One region of the Clostridium intestinale genome, then DNA from elsewhere that is predicted to be linked to it. Evidence: predicted binding sites of a transcription regulator. Region 1 holds the regulator's gene; each other region holds the start of a gene.
The links. The regulator HrcA, encoded in region 1, represses chaperone genes, less so after heat shock. The targets are predictions, from matches to a motif close to TGTTAGCACTCNNNNNNNNNGAGTGCTAACA.
Positions count from the first base shown of each region.

Region 2: the regulator HrcA is predicted to act here: its motif matches at 3,526-3,556, upstream of htpG (molecular chaperone HtpG).
Region 3: the regulator HrcA is predicted to act here: its motif matches at 2,308-2,338, upstream of groES (co-chaperone GroES).

Region 1 covers NZ_CP121166.1:2,164,276-2,170,386, reverse strand. The annotation lists gene lepA (translation elongation factor 4) at 1-668, shown strand, start outside; gene hemW (radical SAM family heme chaperone HemW) at 728-1,855, shown strand; gene hrcA (heat-inducible transcriptional repressor HrcA) at 2,055-3,086, shown strand; gene grpE (nucleotide exchange factor GrpE) at 3,113-3,751, shown strand; gene dnaK (molecular chaperone DnaK) at 3,781-5,622, shown strand; gene dnaJ (molecular chaperone DnaJ) at 5,715-6,111, shown strand, end outside.
Region 2 covers NZ_CP121166.1:4,319,625-4,325,735, reverse strand. The annotation lists gene P8F83_RS21850 (O-acetylhomoserine aminocarboxypropyltransferase/cysteine synthase family protein) at 1-761, shown strand, start outside; gene P8F83_RS21845 (MarR family winged helix-turn-helix transcriptional regulator) at 827-1,456, opposite strand; gene htpG (molecular chaperone HtpG) at 1,589-3,469, opposite strand; gene P8F83_RS21835 (AbrB family transcriptional regulator) at 3,586-4,632, opposite strand; gene P8F83_RS21830 (YhgE/Pip domain-containing protein) at 4,761-6,111, opposite strand, start outside.
Region 3 covers NZ_CP121166.1:2,919,052-2,925,162, reverse strand. The annotation lists gene P8F83_RS15050 (O-antigen ligase family protein) at 1-910, shown strand, start outside; gene msrB (peptide-methionine (R)-S-oxide reductase MsrB) at 894-1,340, shown strand; gene P8F83_RS15040 (TIGR01906 family membrane protein) at 1,392-2,060, opposite strand; gene groES (co-chaperone GroES) at 2,382-2,666, shown strand; gene groL (chaperonin GroEL) at 2,683-4,308, shown strand; gene P8F83_RS15025 (GspE/PulE family protein) at 4,587-6,111, shown strand, end outside.

The DNA of each region.
Region 1 (6,111 bases):
ATAAAACAGATGGAACAATGATAGAGTTAACAAACCCTACTAATCTTCCTCCAATGACAGAGATAGATTATATGGAAGAACCTATGGTTAAGGCATCTATAATAACTCCGACAGACTATACAGGAGCAGTTATGGAGCTTTGCCAAGAGAAGAGAGGAAGCTTTATAGATATGGAGTATCTTGAAGCTACTAGAGTAGTTATTCATTATGATATTCCACTAAATGAAATTGTTTATGACTTCTTTGATACTTTAAAATCAAGAACTAAAGGATATGCATCTTTAGACTACGAGTTAACTGGATATATACAAACTGAGTTAGTTAAGTTAGACATACTTCTAAATGGAGAGTCAGTAGATGCACTTTCAATGATAGTACCTAAGGAAAGATCATATGCTAGAGGAAAAGCTATAACAGAGAAACTTAAAGAAATAATACCAAGACAGATGTTTGAGATACCTATACAGGCATCAGTAGGTTCTAAAATCATAGCAAGAGAAACAGTTAAAGCTATGAGAAAAGATGTATTAGCTAAATGTTATGGTGGAGATATATCAAGAAAGAAGAAACTTTTAGAAAAGCAAAAAGAGGGAAAGAAGAGAATGAGACAGGTTGGATCTGTAGAAGTTCCACAAGAAGCATTTATGGCAGTTTTAAAAGTAGATTAGTTAATAAAGGGGATTGCAATTTAAATTGTGATGCCCTTTATTTAGTTAAGGAGGATTTTATGAAAAAAATATCATTATACATACATATACCTTTTTGTAAGCAAAAGTGTAAGTACTGTGACTTCTCATCTTATAGTGGGAAAGAAGATGTGATGAGTAAGTATGTAGATGCTTTAAATATAGAAATCAATAACACTTCAAAGGACTATAGTTTTAAGACTATATTTATAGGTGGTGGAACTCCGAGTTATCTACCTTATGAGGAGTTAGAGAAACTACTTAAGAATGTAAGTAGTTTAAACTTAGAGGAAGATGTAGAGTTTACAGTTGAGTGTAATCCAGGAACTTTAACTAGAGACAAGTTAGAACTTATGAAGAAGTACAAAGTTAACCGACTTAGCTTAGGTCTGCAGAGTTCAAATGAAAGTTTGCTTAAAAGTTTAGGAAGAATTCATAGTTTTACAGAGTTTAAAGAAAACTACGACTTAGTTAGACAAGTTGGGTTTAAAAACGTAAATGTTGATTTAATGTTTGGTTTACCTAGTCAAACTCTGAAAGACTTTGAAGAAACTCTAAGTTCAGTAGTTGAACTTAGTCCAGAACATATATCAGCTTATTCTTTAATAGTAGAAGAAGGTACTCCATTTTACAAACTATATGAAAAAGGAAAACTTAAGCTACCATCTGAGGAAGAAGAAAGAGCCATGTATGAGTATGCAGTAGAGTATCTGGATTCTAAAGAATATAAACAATATGAAATATCTAATTTCTCAAAAGATGATAAAGAATGCAAACATAACTTAGTTTATTGGGAACTTGGAGAATATCTAGGTTGTGGTGTAGCTGCTGCATCTTTGTTAAACGAAACTAGAACTAAAAATTATGATAAGATTGAAGATTATATTTTGTCAGTAGAAAAAAAATCAAACGGTATTGAGGAAACTAATCATTTATCAAAAGAAGAACTTATGGAAGAGTTTATGTTTTTGGGACTTAGAAAAACATCAGGAGTAAGTGAAAAAGATTTTTTTGAAAGATTTAATGTATCTATGGAAAGCATTTATAAAGATGTAATTAATAATCACGTAAAAAAAGGATTATTAAATAAAGATAATGGGAAAATATATTTAAATAAAGAAGGCATTCAACTAAGTAATTACGTTATGAGTGATTTTTTGTTAAGTTAATAATTAGGAAAATATAAACAGTAGTAATATAGAGAAAATAGCAGAATTTTTAAGTAATATATAGATTATTTCTCTAAATTGAGTCATAGCATAGTTAATTAATATTTCTGTTTATTGACAAAAAAACTTATAAATAATATATTAAATACGTAGTCGTTAGCACTCGATGATAGTGAGTGCTAATAAAAGAGGTGATACTATGGCAATAGATGAAAGAAAAATTAAGATTCTACAAGCCATAATTAGTGATTTTATAAACACAGGAGAGCCAGTAGGATCTAGAACTTTAGCTAAGAAATACGAATTGGGAATAAGTTCTGCAACAATTAGAAATGAAATGGCAGACTTAGAGGAGTTAGGCTACTTGGAACAACCTCATACATCTGCCGGAAGAGTACCCTCTAGTAAAGGCTATAGACTTTATGTGGATAAACTTATGTCTTACGAGAAACTAAGTTTAGACGAAGAATTAATGATTAAAAAGTATATTATTGATACTGCTTTATTTGAGGTGGATAGTATATTAAAGCAAGTCTCTTCACTTTTATCTGAACTAACTAGATTAACTTGTGTGGTTAAAGCCCCATCAGTTAGAAAAAGTTCAATGAAATCTGCACAATTAATACCTATAGATATAATAAATATTCTATGTGTAATTGTTACTGATAGTGGAGTAGTTAAAAATAGGCTACTTAAGATAAATAAACCTTTAAGTATAGAGACGGTAACAAAAATAAATAATATACTGAATGATAGGCTTGTTAATTTGAGTATAGAAGAAATAAACCTTGAAGTCATAAACAGGCTTACTCATGAATTAAAAGGGTTTGATGAAATATTAAATGGAGTTTTAGCTCTTTTATATGAAACATTAAAATCATCGGATTCTTCTGAGGTATTTATGGAAGGAACCACCAATATATTCAATTACTCTGAATATAACGATATTGATAGAGCTAAAGAGATTTTACAGCTTCTTTATAACAAAGATACTGTAAATCAATTAATAAGCACAGATCATGGAATATCAATAAAGATAGGTGATGAGAATTTCTTACCTCAAGCAAAAGACTGTAGTATTATTTCTGCTGAATACATTTTAGGAGAAACAGCTCTTGGAACAGTTGGATTAATTGGACCTAAGAGAATAAACTATTCTAAAGTTATTTCTATAATGGCAGAGGTAATGAAGGAGCTTAATAATGTTCTTAACAATCAGAGCTTAAAATAATACTAGAGAGAAGGGGTGTAAGGATTTTGGAAAAAGAGAATATTAACACTGAAGATTTAAAAAATGAAAACTTAGAAGGAGAGCAGATTACTGAAACAGAAGATACTTCTAAAGACGTAGAAGAAAATGTTGAAGAAACTGCTGAAGAAGCAGAAGTTTTAGGAGATAAAGAATTTGAAGAAGTAATCTCTATTGAAGATGTGCTTAAAGGAAAAAATTCTAAATTAAAAGAAGAAAATACAAAACTTAATAACGAAGTTGAGGCATTAAAGGAAAGACTAGTAAGATTAAGTGCTGAGTATGAAAACTTTAGAAAAAGATCTCAAAAAGAAAAAGAAGGTATATACACTGATGCATGTTACGATGTAATAAAAGAAGTGCTTCCTACTCTTGATAACTTAGAGAGAGCAGTGGCAGTTGATGGATCAGTTGATGACCTTAAAAAAGGAATAGAAATGACTATAAGAGGCTTCAAAGGTTCTCTTGAGAAGTTAGGCGTTGAAGAAATAGATGCTTCAGGAGATTTTGATCCTAATCTTCATCAAGCTGTAATGCATGATCAAGATGAAAATTTTGGACCTAACAAGGTATCAGAAGTATTCCAAAAAGGATACAAAAAAGGTGAAAAAGTAATAAGATATTCAATGGTTAAAGTTGTAAACTAATTTAACTGAATTTAAGGAGGAAATTTAACATGGCAAAAGTAATAGGAATTGACTTAGGAACTACAAACTCATGCGTAGCAGTAATGGAAGGTGGAGATCCAGTTGTTATTGCAAACGCAGAAGGTGCAAGAACAACTCCTTCAGTAGTATCTTTTCAAGCAAATGGAGATAGATTAGTAGGTCAAGTAGCAAAGAGACAATCAATAACAAATCCAGATAAAACAATAATATCAATAAAGAGACATATGGGAACTAGCCATAAAACTAACATAGATGGCAAGGACTATACCCCACAAGAAATTTCAGCTATGGTTTTACAAAAAATTAAAGCTGATGCAGAAAGTTATTTAGGAGAAACTGTAACTCAAGCAGTTATAACTGTTCCAGCTTACTTTAATGACTCTCAAAGACAAGCAACAAAAGATGCTGGAAAAATAGCAGGATTAGAAGTATTAAGAATAATAAATGAACCAACAGCAGCAGCGCTTGCTTATGGTTTAGATAAAATGGATACTAACCAAAAAATATTTGTATATGACTTAGGTGGCGGTACTTTCGACGTATCTATACTTGAACTTGGAGATGGAGTTTTCGAAGTTAAAGCTACTAATGGAGATACAAAACTAGGTGGAGATGACTTCGACCAAAAGATTATAGACTTTATAGCTGAAAGCTTTAGAGCTGAAAATGGTATAGATTTAAGAAACGATAAGATGGCTCTTCAAAGATTAAAAGAAGCTGCTGAAAAAGCTAAGATAGAATTATCTTCATCAACTCAAACAATAATAAACTTACCATTTATCACAGCTGATGCTACAGGTCCAAAGCACATAGATTTAACATTAACTAGAGCTAAATTCAATGAATTAACTCATGACTTAGTTCAAAGAACTATAGAACCAATGAGAAAGGCTTTAAATGATGCAGGTCTTAGCATAGGAGAAATAGATAAGGTATTACTTGTTGGAGGATCTACAAGAATACCAGCTGTTCAAGAAGCTGTTAAAAACTTTACTGGAAAAGATCCATCAAAGGGAGTTAACCCAGATGAATGTGTTGCTGTAGGAGCAGCTATTCAAGGTGGAGTATTAACAGGAGATGTTAAGGATGTATTATTACTAGACGTTACACCTTTAACTTTAGGAATAGAAACATTAGGTGGAGTTGCTACACCATTAATAGAAAGAAATACAACTATACCAACTAGAAAGAGCCAAGTGTTCTCAACAGCAGCTGATAGCCAAACTAGCGTTGAAATTCACGTAGTTCAAGGAGAAAGACAAATGGCGCCTGACAATAAAACTTTAGGTAGATTTACACTATCTGGAATAGCTCCAGCACCAAGAGGAATTCCTCAAATCGAAGTTACTTTTGATATAGATGCTAACGGAATCGTTAAGGTTTCTGCAACTGATAAAGGAACTGGTAAAGAAGCTAATATAACAATAACTGCATCAACTAACCTTTCAGATGATGAAATAGATAAGGCAGTAAAAGAAGCAGAAAAATTTGCAGAAGAAGATAAGAAGAGAAAAGATTCTATAGAAATAAAGAATAATGCAGAACAAGTAGTTTACCAAACAGAAAAAGCTTTAACTGATTTAGGAGATAAAGTATCAGCTGAAGATAAGAGCAAGATACAAGCTAAATTAGAAGAAGTTAAGAAAATCAAGGATGGAGAAGACTTAGAAGCTATAAAGAAAGCTACAGATGAGTTAACTCAAGAATTCTATGCTGTTTCTTCAAAAATTTATCAAGATGCTAATGCTCAAGGACAAGGATTTGACCCAAATAACATGGGAGCAAACCAAGGAGCAGCTCAAGATGATAATGTTGTAGATGCTGATTTTAAGGTAGAAGACGATAAATAGTTGAAACCATAGTGATAAATAGCATATAATATTTTGATAGGGAAGGGAGAACTACTCTTCCCTTTTAATTAAGTTTAATAGGTGGTGGATTTATGGCGTCAAAGGATTTGTATGAAGTTTTAGGTCTTCAAAAAGGGGCCTCAGATGATGAAATTAAAAAAGCCTTTAGAAAGCTAGCAATTCAATATCACCCTGACAAAAATCAAGGAAATGCAGAAGCCGAGGAGAAATTTAAGGAAATAAATGAAGCATATCAAGTTTTAAGTGATCCTCAGAAAAAGGCTCAATATGATCAGTTTGGTACAACTGACGGATCAGGTGGATTTGGTCAAGGTGGTTTTGATTTCTCTGATATGGGAGGCTTTGGAGATATATTTGAAAGCTTCTTTGGAGGAGGCTTTGGGGGCGGTGGTGGCTCAAGAAGAAATGCCCCAAGGGAAGGTTCGGATCTTGAATATACTCTTCACTTAAGTTTTGAAGAGGCTATAT
Region 2 (6,111 bases), 2.2 Mb from region 1:
CACATGAAAACAATATTCCACTTATAATAGACAATACTTTTGGAACTCCATATTTAATTAGACCTATAGAATATGGTGCTGATGTAGTAGTTCATTCAGCTACAAAGTTTATAGGGGGACATGGAACTACACTTGGAGGAATTATTGTTGATGGAGGAAACTTTGATTGGGCTGCTAGTGGCAAATTCCCTGACTTCACAACTCCAGATAAAAGCTATAACAATCTAGTTTATGCATCTTTAGGTGCACCTGCTTTTGCTTTAAAGGCAAGAGTTCAATTATTAAGAAATACAGGTGCTGCACTTAGTCCACAAAGCGCTTTCTATTTACTTCAGGGACTAGAAACTTTATCTTTAAGAGTTGAGAGACATGTATCTAATACAAGAAAAATAGTTGAGTACTTAGGTAATCACCCTAAAGTTTCTTGGATTAATTATCCTGAACTTGAATCTAGTCCATATAAAACACTTGCAGATAAATACTTACCAAAAGGGTCTGGTTCAATATTCACTTTTGGAATTCACGGTGGTCTTGAAGCCGGAAAGAAATTTATTAATAGCTTAGAATTATTCTCTTTACTTGCAAATGTTGCAGATGCTAAGTCATTAGTAATTCATCCATCAAGCACAACTCATTCAGAACTTACTGAAGAAGAGCAAATAGCTGCTGGAGTTACTCCAGATCTTATAAGACTTTCAATCGGTATCGAAGGTGTTGATGACTTAATTTACGATCTAGAACAAGCTCTTTCAAAAATATAGGTAAAAAAGCAAGAAGTTTATCTTTATAAATAGAAAACTTCTTGCTTTATTTTTATAGTTCTTTTTTACATTTTATCACTAGATTCTTCAATTTCATCCTCCTTTATATCTGTTTTTCTACCAAAAGGATTATGATGATTTTCCTCATTGCTTTGATGATTAAAGCCTCTTCTTCTATCACAATGCTCTAAAAATCCTCTTCTACCCATATGAGGATGATTATGATGGTGCATTTCGTGTTCGATCTCATCTGTATCACCAAACTCTTTTTCTAATTCCACAATTATACGTCCTAAATAATCTTTAAGATTACTTTGCTCAGCCTCATTTAAACACTTGAATAAATCCTCAGTATTATCCTCTTGTTCTTTTTCATTGGTTGCTGCTTTTCCTTCTTCTGTTAGACGAATAATCATAGCACGACGATCTTCCTCTGAAGGTGTTCTAGTTATATATCCGTTTCTCTCTAATTTTGCTAAAAGCTCCCCTAATGACTGTGATCTTATATCCAAAATATTCGCTAATTCCTTCTGAGTAATTTCTGGTTTTAATTTCAATAAGGCTAACACTCTTCCTTGACCTCTGTGAATATCCGCCATAGGTCCATGATTTTTATGATTTTTGAAATGATGTTTATGCATTAACCACTGAAGTCTAGCTAACTGTTTAATTAAATCATTATTATTTTTTTCCATGTTTTTATCTCCTTTAATAATATACTAAGGTACCTTCTTTAATTTAATTATAAAGGTACCTTAGTATATTGTCAATGCTCCTTATTAAATTAAAGTAAAAAAGTCCACTGCACTTCCGCAATGGACTTTTAACTATTTCATTATCTTACATATATTATTTGTAAACTCTACAGGATCATTTATAGATAATCCTTCTATAAGTAAAGCTTGATTATATAATAGACCTGTAAATAAACTTAATTTATCTTTATCATTTTCAAAAGCTTGTTTTAAAGAATTAAATACGTCATGATGTACATTAATTTCTAAAACTTTATCTGCCTTAACATTTTCATTATTAGGCATAGAGTTTAATATTTTTTCCATCTCAATTGAAAGTTCACCATCATTTGATAAACATACTGGATGATTTTTTAGTCTTTTTGAAGCTCTAACATCTTTAACTTTGCCAGCTAAAGCAGTTTTCATGTATTCAAATAAGTCTTTATTATCTTTTTCTTCTGCTTCATTAGATTCTTTATTTTCTTCTGATTCTATTCCTAAATCTCCACTTGATATAGATTTAAATTCTTTTTCCTTATAGTTCATAAGCATTCTTATAGCAAATTCATCTATATCATCTGTGAAATATAATACTTCATAATCCTTATCTAATAGAAGTTCTATTTGTGGAAGCTTTTCTATTCTTTCTTTTGATTCTCCAGCAGCATAATAAATATATTTTTGATCTTCTTTCATTCTACCAACATACTCAGCTAAAGTTACCATCTTTTTCTCTTTTGAAGAATAGAACATTAGTAGATCTTGTAGAACATCTTTATTACTTCCAAAATCGCTGTAAACTCCAAACTTTAATTGTCTTCCAAAAGATTCATAGAACTTATCATAATCTTCTCTTTTATTCTTTAATAAGCTTTCTAACTCACCTTTTATCTTAGACTTAATATTTTTAGCTATTAGTTTAAGTTGTCTATCATGTTGTAAAATTTCTCTTGATATATTAAGAGATAGATCTTCTGAGTCTACTATACCTTTTACAAAGCTAAAATAGTCTGGTAAAAGATCAGCACATTTATTCATTATCATTACGCCATTTGAATATAATTCTAGACCTTTTTCATATTCTTTTGTGTAAAAGTCAAATGGTGTTTTTTCAGGAATATATAATATAGCATTATAGCTTATAGCTCCATCAACGCTAGTGTGTATATATTTTAATGGTTTATCAAACCCATAGTGTTTTTCTGAATAGAAATTATCATAATCTTCTTTAGTAAGTTCATTTTTATTTTTTCTCCATATAGGAACCATACTATTTATAGTTTGTTCTTCTATATATTCATCAAACTCATTTTCTGTACCCTCTTTTGGTTTTCTACCTGTTATATCCATCTTAATAGGGTATCTAATGAAGTCAGAGTATTTTTTGATTACTGATTTTAATTTATACTCTTCTAAATATTCATCAAAGTTCTCATCTTCTGAGTTTTCTTTAATCTTAAGAGTAATTTCTGTACCATAAGAAGCCTTTTCAGCAGGTTCAATAGTATATCCATCTACACCTTTTGACTCCCATTTATAAGCTTCATCACTACCAAAGGCTTTACTTATAACAGTAACTTCATCAGCTACTAAAAATGCTGAATAAAATCCAACACCAAACTGACCTATAATATCATATCCATCTTTAAGTTCATTTTCTTTTTTGAAATTTAGGGAACCACTTTTAGCTATAACACCAAGGTTATCATCAAGTTCTTCCTTTGTCATTCCTATACCTGTATCAGTAAGTTTAATTGTTCTGCTTTCTTTATCAGCAGTTACCTTGATAAAGTAATTGTCCTTATCAAAGGTTATAGAGTCATCTGTTAGTGCCTTATAATAAATTTTATCAATGGCGTCACTAGCATTAGAAATAAGCTCCCTTAAAAAAATCTCCCTGTGAGTGTAAATAGAGTTAATCATAAGGTCCAAAAGTCTCTTGGATTCTGCTTTAAATTGTTTTGTTTCCAACGCAAATCTCTCCTCTCGCTATAAAACTACGCTTCTTACTCGTAGTTAGTTAATTTTATTAGCACTCTATACAATAGAGTGCTAATCCCTACTTTTTATATACCACTTTTTGAATTTTATGTCAAGGGTTCGCTTATATACTTAATTATTATTGGAAATAAAGCTATTACGCTTATTACTCTAACAAGCTGTAAAACTGCTACCTTAGGGGTATCCGCTCCAAGTTCATCAGCTATTAGTGTCATATCTGACATTCCACCTGGCGCACTAGAAAATAATGCTGTTGTTATTTCTAAATTACTATTTCTACTTATTAAAAATCCTAGGGCTAAGTTTGTAATTATTATCCCCACAAGTATCATAAGCGCTGGAAACAGAATGTCCCCTATACCTATTAAGTCATTAAAGGTCATCCTTTCTCCTATTAATGCTCCTGCACACATTTGAGTTATTCTCCTAAGTGTAAGTGGCATATATCCTCTGCTTGAAAGTATATTAAAAACTCCAACTGATATCATAGAAAAAGTCATAGCTCCAGCAGGAATTTTTAGAAGATAACCTATTGTTCCAAAAATTCCTCCTACAGCTAATGTCATAAATAGATTCTGTATATTACTATTGTTCATATTTTCTTCTTTTTCAACTTTAGTTTTATCTTTTACTATACATACTCCCAGTTTATTACATATCAACTTTAACAAGGATGGCAATATAAGCATTACCCCCATGAGCCTAACTAATTGTAATATTGCAACCTTGGATGTATCAGCTCCTAAATCACTACTTATAATCGACATATCTACAATTCCACCTGGAGCACAAGCAAAAAGAGACGTAACTAAATCAATTCCAGTAAGTTTATGCATTAAATATCCCATAATGAGATTTATTGATATCATACCTAAAGTTATTATTACCGCAGGCTTTATTATTGATTTCAGACTTATAATATCTTTATAAGTTATTCCAGCTCCAACAAAAGCTCCTGCTGCTATCTGTGTGACTATTTTCGCATTTACTGGGAAATAAGCCTTTCCTAAAACTATATTAAAAATTGCTACTGAAATCATAGCTCCTATCATTGCTCCAGCTGGAACTTTTAATTTTAGTGCTATTGTTCCTCCTACTATTGCTACTAATAGTGTTAATAATAAATTCTGCAAATCTATATCCCCCTTGTAAATTTTATGGAACTACCCCCCCCCCTATCATAATACCTATCCTATTACTGTACGTCAAATTAACAAATAAAAAGTCCCCTCTAGATTTTACTCTAAAGGGGAATTATCTATTAAGCTACTTTCAAATTTTCATTACTTTTTTTCTCTTTTTGTAAAGTATTAATAATAGCTCTTATAACTAGACCTCCACATAAAAATGCTAACATAAATATTAATAGTATAAAGATATCCTTATTAAACACTACAGAATTTATTCCGCTAGTTACCATTCTTAGTATAGATACAGCATAAGTCATAGGTATATATTCGTTTATTATTTTAAAGAAAGTTGGTGCTGTTTCTATTGGGAAAGTTCCTCCTGATGAAGCTAACTGCAATAGGAATATAATAAACATTATTGGTGTTGCCACAATTCCTATAGCATGTGAAGCTCCATACATCACACTAAAGTATACAACAGATATAAACATATTTGTTATGAAGAAAGTTGTCATGGATACTGTGTGTATATTTAATCCCTTAGTAAGCACTACGCTTACTAATAAAGCTTGAACAACTGCTATTACTGTACCTAATACAAACTTTCCTAAAAAGCTGTTAAAGAACTTGCCTTTTATTAAATCAAATTTCTTAACAAGTGATAATAAAAGGGTAATAAACATTGCTCCTAACCATAAAGATAATGATACAAAATAAGGAGCTAATCCTTCACCATAATATTCTACATTATTTATAGTATTTTCATTTAATACCACTGGCTCCTTTACAAAGTCGGCCATATTATCTGATGTAAATTTAAAATTATTAGTCATATCTGTATATCCACTGTTTAGACCATTTTTTAATTCTTTACTTCCTTCATTTGCATCATTTAAGCCAGAGTTTAAAGTATTCGCACCATTACTTAGTTGTGATAATCCACTACTTAATTCTCCTGTTTTATCAGCAGCAGTATTTAATCCCTGCAGTATTTGTCCACTTCCATCTTTTAATGAACTTGTCCCGGCAATTAATTGATCTACTCCTGCTGCTGCCTGTATTTGACTTGCTTCAAGGCCTTTCACAAGTTCAGAAGTACCATCAGCCACTTGTTTTGCTCCACCTTTAAGTGTACCTAGTCCATCTACTAAAGGCTGTAGTGAATTAGCTGATTGACTTAATGGATATGCTATATTACTACTTATATCCTTACTTTTAACACCATCTAAAATAGCCTGAGCCTTCATAAGAGTAGCAACATCTAAAATTCCGGTTGTTTTATAAGTTTCTAAAACTGATGCTATTAAAGCATCTGAAGTATTTATATAACTCGATACATCCTTAATTCCAGTAGCTGCACTATTTAAGTTTTGAGATAGCTTAATGTTTGCGTCACTGGCTTTACTGTATATAGAACTTGCCCCATCAGAAACTCCCTTTGCTCCAGCTACAAGTTGATCTACTTTATCATTTTTTTGAGTT
Region 3 (6,111 bases), 750 kb from region 1:
ATTTTATAACATAGATCCTATACCTAAGGATAGTTATCATGCTAGAATGCTTTTTAATTCTATAGGGACTCAAGGGCATAGAAATTTCTTATCAGCTTATATAAGCTTATTTTTACCTTGCACTATAGTCTTATATATATTGAAGGGTAAAAAAGTGTATATAGGGGTAGCTGCGGTTTTATTTGCTTCATTACTATGCACATTAACAAGGAGCGGGTGGATAGCCTTTATAGCTTATTCATTATTAGGGGCAGTTTATATAATAATTAACTTTAATAAAAAGTATTTAACTAGAGCTCTTATACTTATGATTGCTTTTATTAGCATTTTCGGTATATTAGATTATACCTCTGGAGAAAAAATAAGCAGTCGTAGTGACCAATTAATATATGATACTAAATCTGCTAGTGGAGATCTTCTTAAAAATGGAAAGATAACAAATGAAGCATTAGGATCAGCTAGAGTGTATATATGGAAGGTTGCGTTAAAAGCTATAGAAAAGAATCCTTTGATTGGAAGTGGGACTGACACCTTTAGATATAGTATTGAAAAGTATTTCCCAGAAGATGGACAAGATTATATAGATGCTTATGGAGCTATAATAGATAAGGCACATAATGAATTTCTTCAAATAGCAGCTACCATGGGGATACCAGCCTTGATTGCATATTTAGTGTTTATATTTTTATCCCTTAAGAATAATATAAAAAATATGTGGAAAAGTAAGATAAACTTTATAATAAGCATAACTTTTATTGGATATTTAATTCAAAGCTTTTTTAATATAAGTGTTATAAATGTTGCACCGTTATTTTGGATGGGGCTAGGATTAGCTCAAAATTCTAAAGTGCTAGAAAAAGCAGAAAATTATATTGAATCTAAGGAGGGGCAGTATGAAGAAGTATGTTAAACCTTCAAAGGAAGAGTTAAAAAGAAAATTAACAGATATACAGTATGCAGTTACTCAGGAAAATGCTACTGAAAGACCTTTTAGTAATGAATATGATGATTTATTTAAGGAAGGAATTTATGTAGATATTGTTACAGGAGAACCTTTATTTTCTTCTACTGATAAATATAATTCAGGTTGTGGATGGCCAGCTTTTTCAAAACCTATAGAGAAAGAGACAATAAAAGAAAAAGCAGATTTTACTCACGGTATGCATAGAGTAGAAGTTAGAAGTAAAGAAGGGGATTCGCATTTGGGTCATGTATTTAACGATGGACCAGAAGAAAAGGGTGGACTCAGATATTGTATTAACTCAGCCTCTTTAAAGTTTATTCCTAAAGAAAAAATGAAAGAAGAAGGTTACGAAGAGTATTTAAAATTTATAGAATAGTAATTAAAAAGGCTGTGGTGCTAAAAAAATTAGTCCACAGCTATTTTATATTTATCTATTATTAAGTTTAGGAAAAATCTTTTTAATAATTATAGGAATTAATAATATAATTAGGAAGATTAGTAATATACTTATTAGGTAGCTGAAAAAAACACCTTCTGGTAAAGCATTGATTATTGGATCTGTTTTAGGATCAAAAAGCCAATCATCATTGCTAAAAACTATTTTATGAAACTTCTCAAAAGCCCAGCTAAAGTTAGAAACTACAGGTATAGAGAAAGCTATCAATAGCCCTGAGGCACAAATAAGGAATTTTTTATAGTTATTAAAAATAGATTTTAAAGTTTTTCTATTTATAAAGAGAATTATTAATAAAAGAACTACAGAAATCCAAAACAAGATGTCCATTTTTAAAAATAGAAGTCTAACCTCCATAAAATGAAATTCACCAGACGGAGAATATTTAAAGTACTCTAGGGGGAATCTCATAGGAGTGAAGCTTCTTAGATACTCCATAAGCTTAGTGAAATCAGAATAGATATTTTCTTTACTGATTTTAATTATTTCTGTAACTTTGAATATATCGATTAAAAACCCGTAAAAAGGTGTAAAGTTAATCGATATTTTAAAAGCTGCTGTAAGAGAAAAGATAAAATAGACAAAGTATAGGCATATTTCTGTAAATATCTTATAAATAGTAGAAAAATTTAGTTTTTTCATTAATAAGTTTCTCCTTTTAGTCAATAATAATAAATGGTTTTCCCATGTAAATAATTATAATAAGCTTTTAAGATATTGTATCATAATTTTTTAAAATAGTTATGAAGAAGAAATATATAGAAAAAAATAGCATTTTAAAGAGAAACTTAATTAATGGAAGATAATTAAAGAAGATAAGGATTTAATGGGATTTAAAATGAATAAATTAATTTGAATTTATGAGGCTTATTATTTATTATAATATTAGTATTAGCACTCTACTTAAATGAGTGCTAACAATTTGCAGAGTATTATTTTTATAAATTTAAGGAGGGGTTGTAAATGAGTATTAAACCACTTGGAGACAGAGTAGTAATCAAAAGATTAGAAGCAGAAGAAACAACTAAAAGCGGTATTCTTTTAACTGGAGCTGCTAAGGAAAGACCACAAGAAGCTGAGGTAGTTGCAATAGGACCTGGAGCAGTTGTTGATGGTAGCAGAATTCCTATGGAAGTTAAAATTGGAGATAAGGTACTTTACTCTAAATATGCAGGCACAGAAGTTAAGCTTGATGGAGAAGAGTACACAATATTAAAACAAGATGATATTTTAGCAGTAGTTGAATAATAGGAGGGATGTATAAATGGCTAAGACAATTGTATTTGGTGAAGAAGCAAGAAGAGCTATGCAAGCTGGTGTTGATAAGCTAGCTGATACAGTAAAAGTTACATTAGGACCAAAAGGAAGAAACGTAGTTTTAGATAAAAAATTCGGAACACCTTTAATAACAAACGATGGTGTTACAATAGCTAGAGAAATAGAACTTGAAGATGCTTATGAAAACATGGGAGCTCAATTAGTTAAAGAAGTTGCAACTAAAACTAATGATGTAGCTGGAGATGGAACAACAACTGCTACACTTTTAGCTCAAGCTATAATAAGAGAAGGACTTAAAAATGTTACAGCTGGTGCTAATCCAATGCAAATAAGAAATGGAATTAAAGTAGCTGTAGATAAAGCTGTTGAACAAATTCAATTAATCTCTAAACCTGTTAATGGTAGAGAAGATATAGCAAGAGTTGCTGCTGTTTCAGCTGCTGATGAAACTATAGGACAATTAATAGCAGATGCTATGGAGAAGGTTGGAAACGAAGGTGTTATAACTGTTGAAGAATCTAAATCCATGGGAACTGAATTAGATGTAGTTGAAGGTATGCAATTTGATAGAGGATATGTTTCAGCTTACATGGTAACAGATACAGATAAGATGGAAGCTAATCTTGATAATCCATATATATTAATTACAGATAAAAAGATCTCAAACATACAAGATATACTTCCTATATTAGAGCAAATCGTTCAAGCTGGAAGAAAGCTATTAATAATAGCTGAAGACATAGAGGGAGAAGCTATGACAACTCTAGTTTTAAACAAACTAAGAGGAACATTTACATGTGTAGCTGTTAAAGCTCCTGGATTTGGAGATAGAAGAAAAGACATGCTTCAAGATATAGCTATCCTAACTGGTGGAGAAGTTATTTCTGACGAACTTGGAAGAGATTTGAAAGAAACTACTTTAGACATGTTAGGTCAAGCAGAAAGCATTAAAGTAACAAAAGAAAATACTGTTATAGTTAATGGAAGAGGAAGCAAAGAAGAAATCAAATCAAGAGTAGCTCAAATAAAACTTCAAATAGAAGAAACTACTTCAGATTTCGACAAAGAAAAGCTTCAAGAAAGATTAGCTAAATTAGCTGGTGGAGTAGCTGTAGTTAAAGTTGGTGCAGCTTCAGAAGCAGAATTAAAAGAAAGAAAATTAAGAATAGAAGATGCTCTTGCAGCAACTAAAGCAGCTGTTGAAGAAGGTATAGTACCAGGCGGTGGAACTGCTTATGTTAATGTAATAAATAAAGTAGCTACTTTAACTTCAGAAGAAGCTGATGAACAAGTAGGTATAAATATAATAGTAAGAGCTTTAGAGGAACCAATGAGACAAATAGCTGTAAACGCTGGACTTGAAGGTTCTGTTATAATAGAAAAAGTTAAAAACAGTGAAGCTGGAGTAGGATACAACGTTTTATCTAAACAATACGTAAACATGATAAAAGATGGAATAGTTGATCCAACTAAGGTTACTAGAAGTGCTCTTCAAAATGCAGCATCTGTAGCATCAACATTCTTAACTACAGAAGCAGCAGTAGTTGATATTCCAGAAAAAAATCCTCCAATGCCAGGTGCACCAGGAATGGGAATGGACGGAATGTACTAAGATAGAGATATTAAGAGATAGCGAAAGCTGTCTCTTTTTTTATGTTTAAAATTAATGCAACTAAATATTTTATTATGGGTACAATAATTATTGATAGCTTTAATGGGTTGTTGAGTGAGATTATTCGTTAAAAATATAAAAAAAGAAATAATAAGAAAATTGTCGAATTAAGAAGAAAAATACCATATTTTTTTTGGTAAAGTCACTAAATATTTCTTTTGAATGTTTTACATATACTGTATAATGAAATTATCGTAATAAGATATGTAGGTGATTAAATGAGCGAAAAGAAAAAAAGGCTTGGAGATTTGCTTATAGATAGCGGAAAACTTAATGAAGCAGATTTAGCAATGGCGCTGAAACTTCAGGCAACTACTGGCAAGAGATTAGGACAGATATTAGTAGAAAAAAGGCTAGTAACAGAGGATGATATTCTTACTATATTAGAAATGCAAATGGCTATACCAAGAATACATCTTGATTTTACACCTATTGAAGAAAATGCAGTTTATAGGATTTCAGAGGCTTTAGCGAAAAAGCACACAATTATTCCTATAAAAATAAGAGGAAATAAAATCACCTTAGTAACTAGCGATCCATTTAATATATTAGCGATAGAAGATGTTAAGATAGCTACAGGTTTAGATACCGAATTAGTTATGGATTCTTCAGAGTCAATTAATGAGGCTATAAAAAGATACTATTCAAGACAAGTAGCAGAAAGAACAGCTAAAAATTTAGCTGACAGAGAAGCGAGAGAAAAAAAGGAAGAAGTTAATGTAGATTTTGATGAGGTTAAAGATGCTCCAGCTGTAAAGCTTGTGGATACCATAATTGAAAATGCAGTTAGAATGAAAGCTTCTGATATTCATATAGAACCCTTAGAAAATGGGGTTAGAGTAAGATGTAGAGTAGATGGAAATCTTCAAAAGGTTCTTGATATACCTAAAGAAACTCAAGGCTCTCTTATAACAAGAATAAAAATAGTAGCTAATCTTAATATAGCAGAAAAAAGAGTTCCTCAGGATGGAAGAATAATAACTAAGATAGATAATAAGGAAGTGGATTTAAGAGTATCTGTGCTACCAACCATTCATGGGGAAAAGGTAGTTATAAGAATATTATCAAGAAGTTCATTCCTAGTAAAAAAAGAAGAGCTTGGCCTTTCGAGTTACAATATGAAATTATTGTCAAGTATTATGGATAAACCATATGGAATAATACTAGCAACAGGTCCAACTGGTAGTGGTAAATCCACAACACTTTACACTTTATTAAATGAGTTAAATACTTTAGATAAAAACATAATAACAGTTGAAGATCCAGTGGAATATGTAATGGAAGGAATAAGTCAGGTTAATGTAAATACAAAAGCAGGCTTAACCTTTGCTTCGGGTCTTAGAAGTATATTAAGACAAGATCCTGATATAGTGATGGTAGGAGAGATAAGAGATAATGAAACGGCTGAAATAGCTATAAGAGCAGCAATAACAGGTCATATAGTATTAAGCACAATTCATACTAACGATGCTCCATCAACTATAGCTAGATTAGAGGACATGAACATAGAACCATACCTAATATCCACATCTATAACAGGAATAATAGCTCAAAGACTAGTTAGAAAAGTTTGTCCGCATTGTTTTGAAGAATATGAGGCAAGCGAATATGAAAAAGAGATGTTGGAAATTAATAAAAACGAAAAGCTTTCTCTTGTACGAGCAAAAGGATGCCCTTTATGCCAAAACATAGGTTATAAAGGAAGAATAGGTATATATGAAATCATGGAAATTAAAAGAGAGT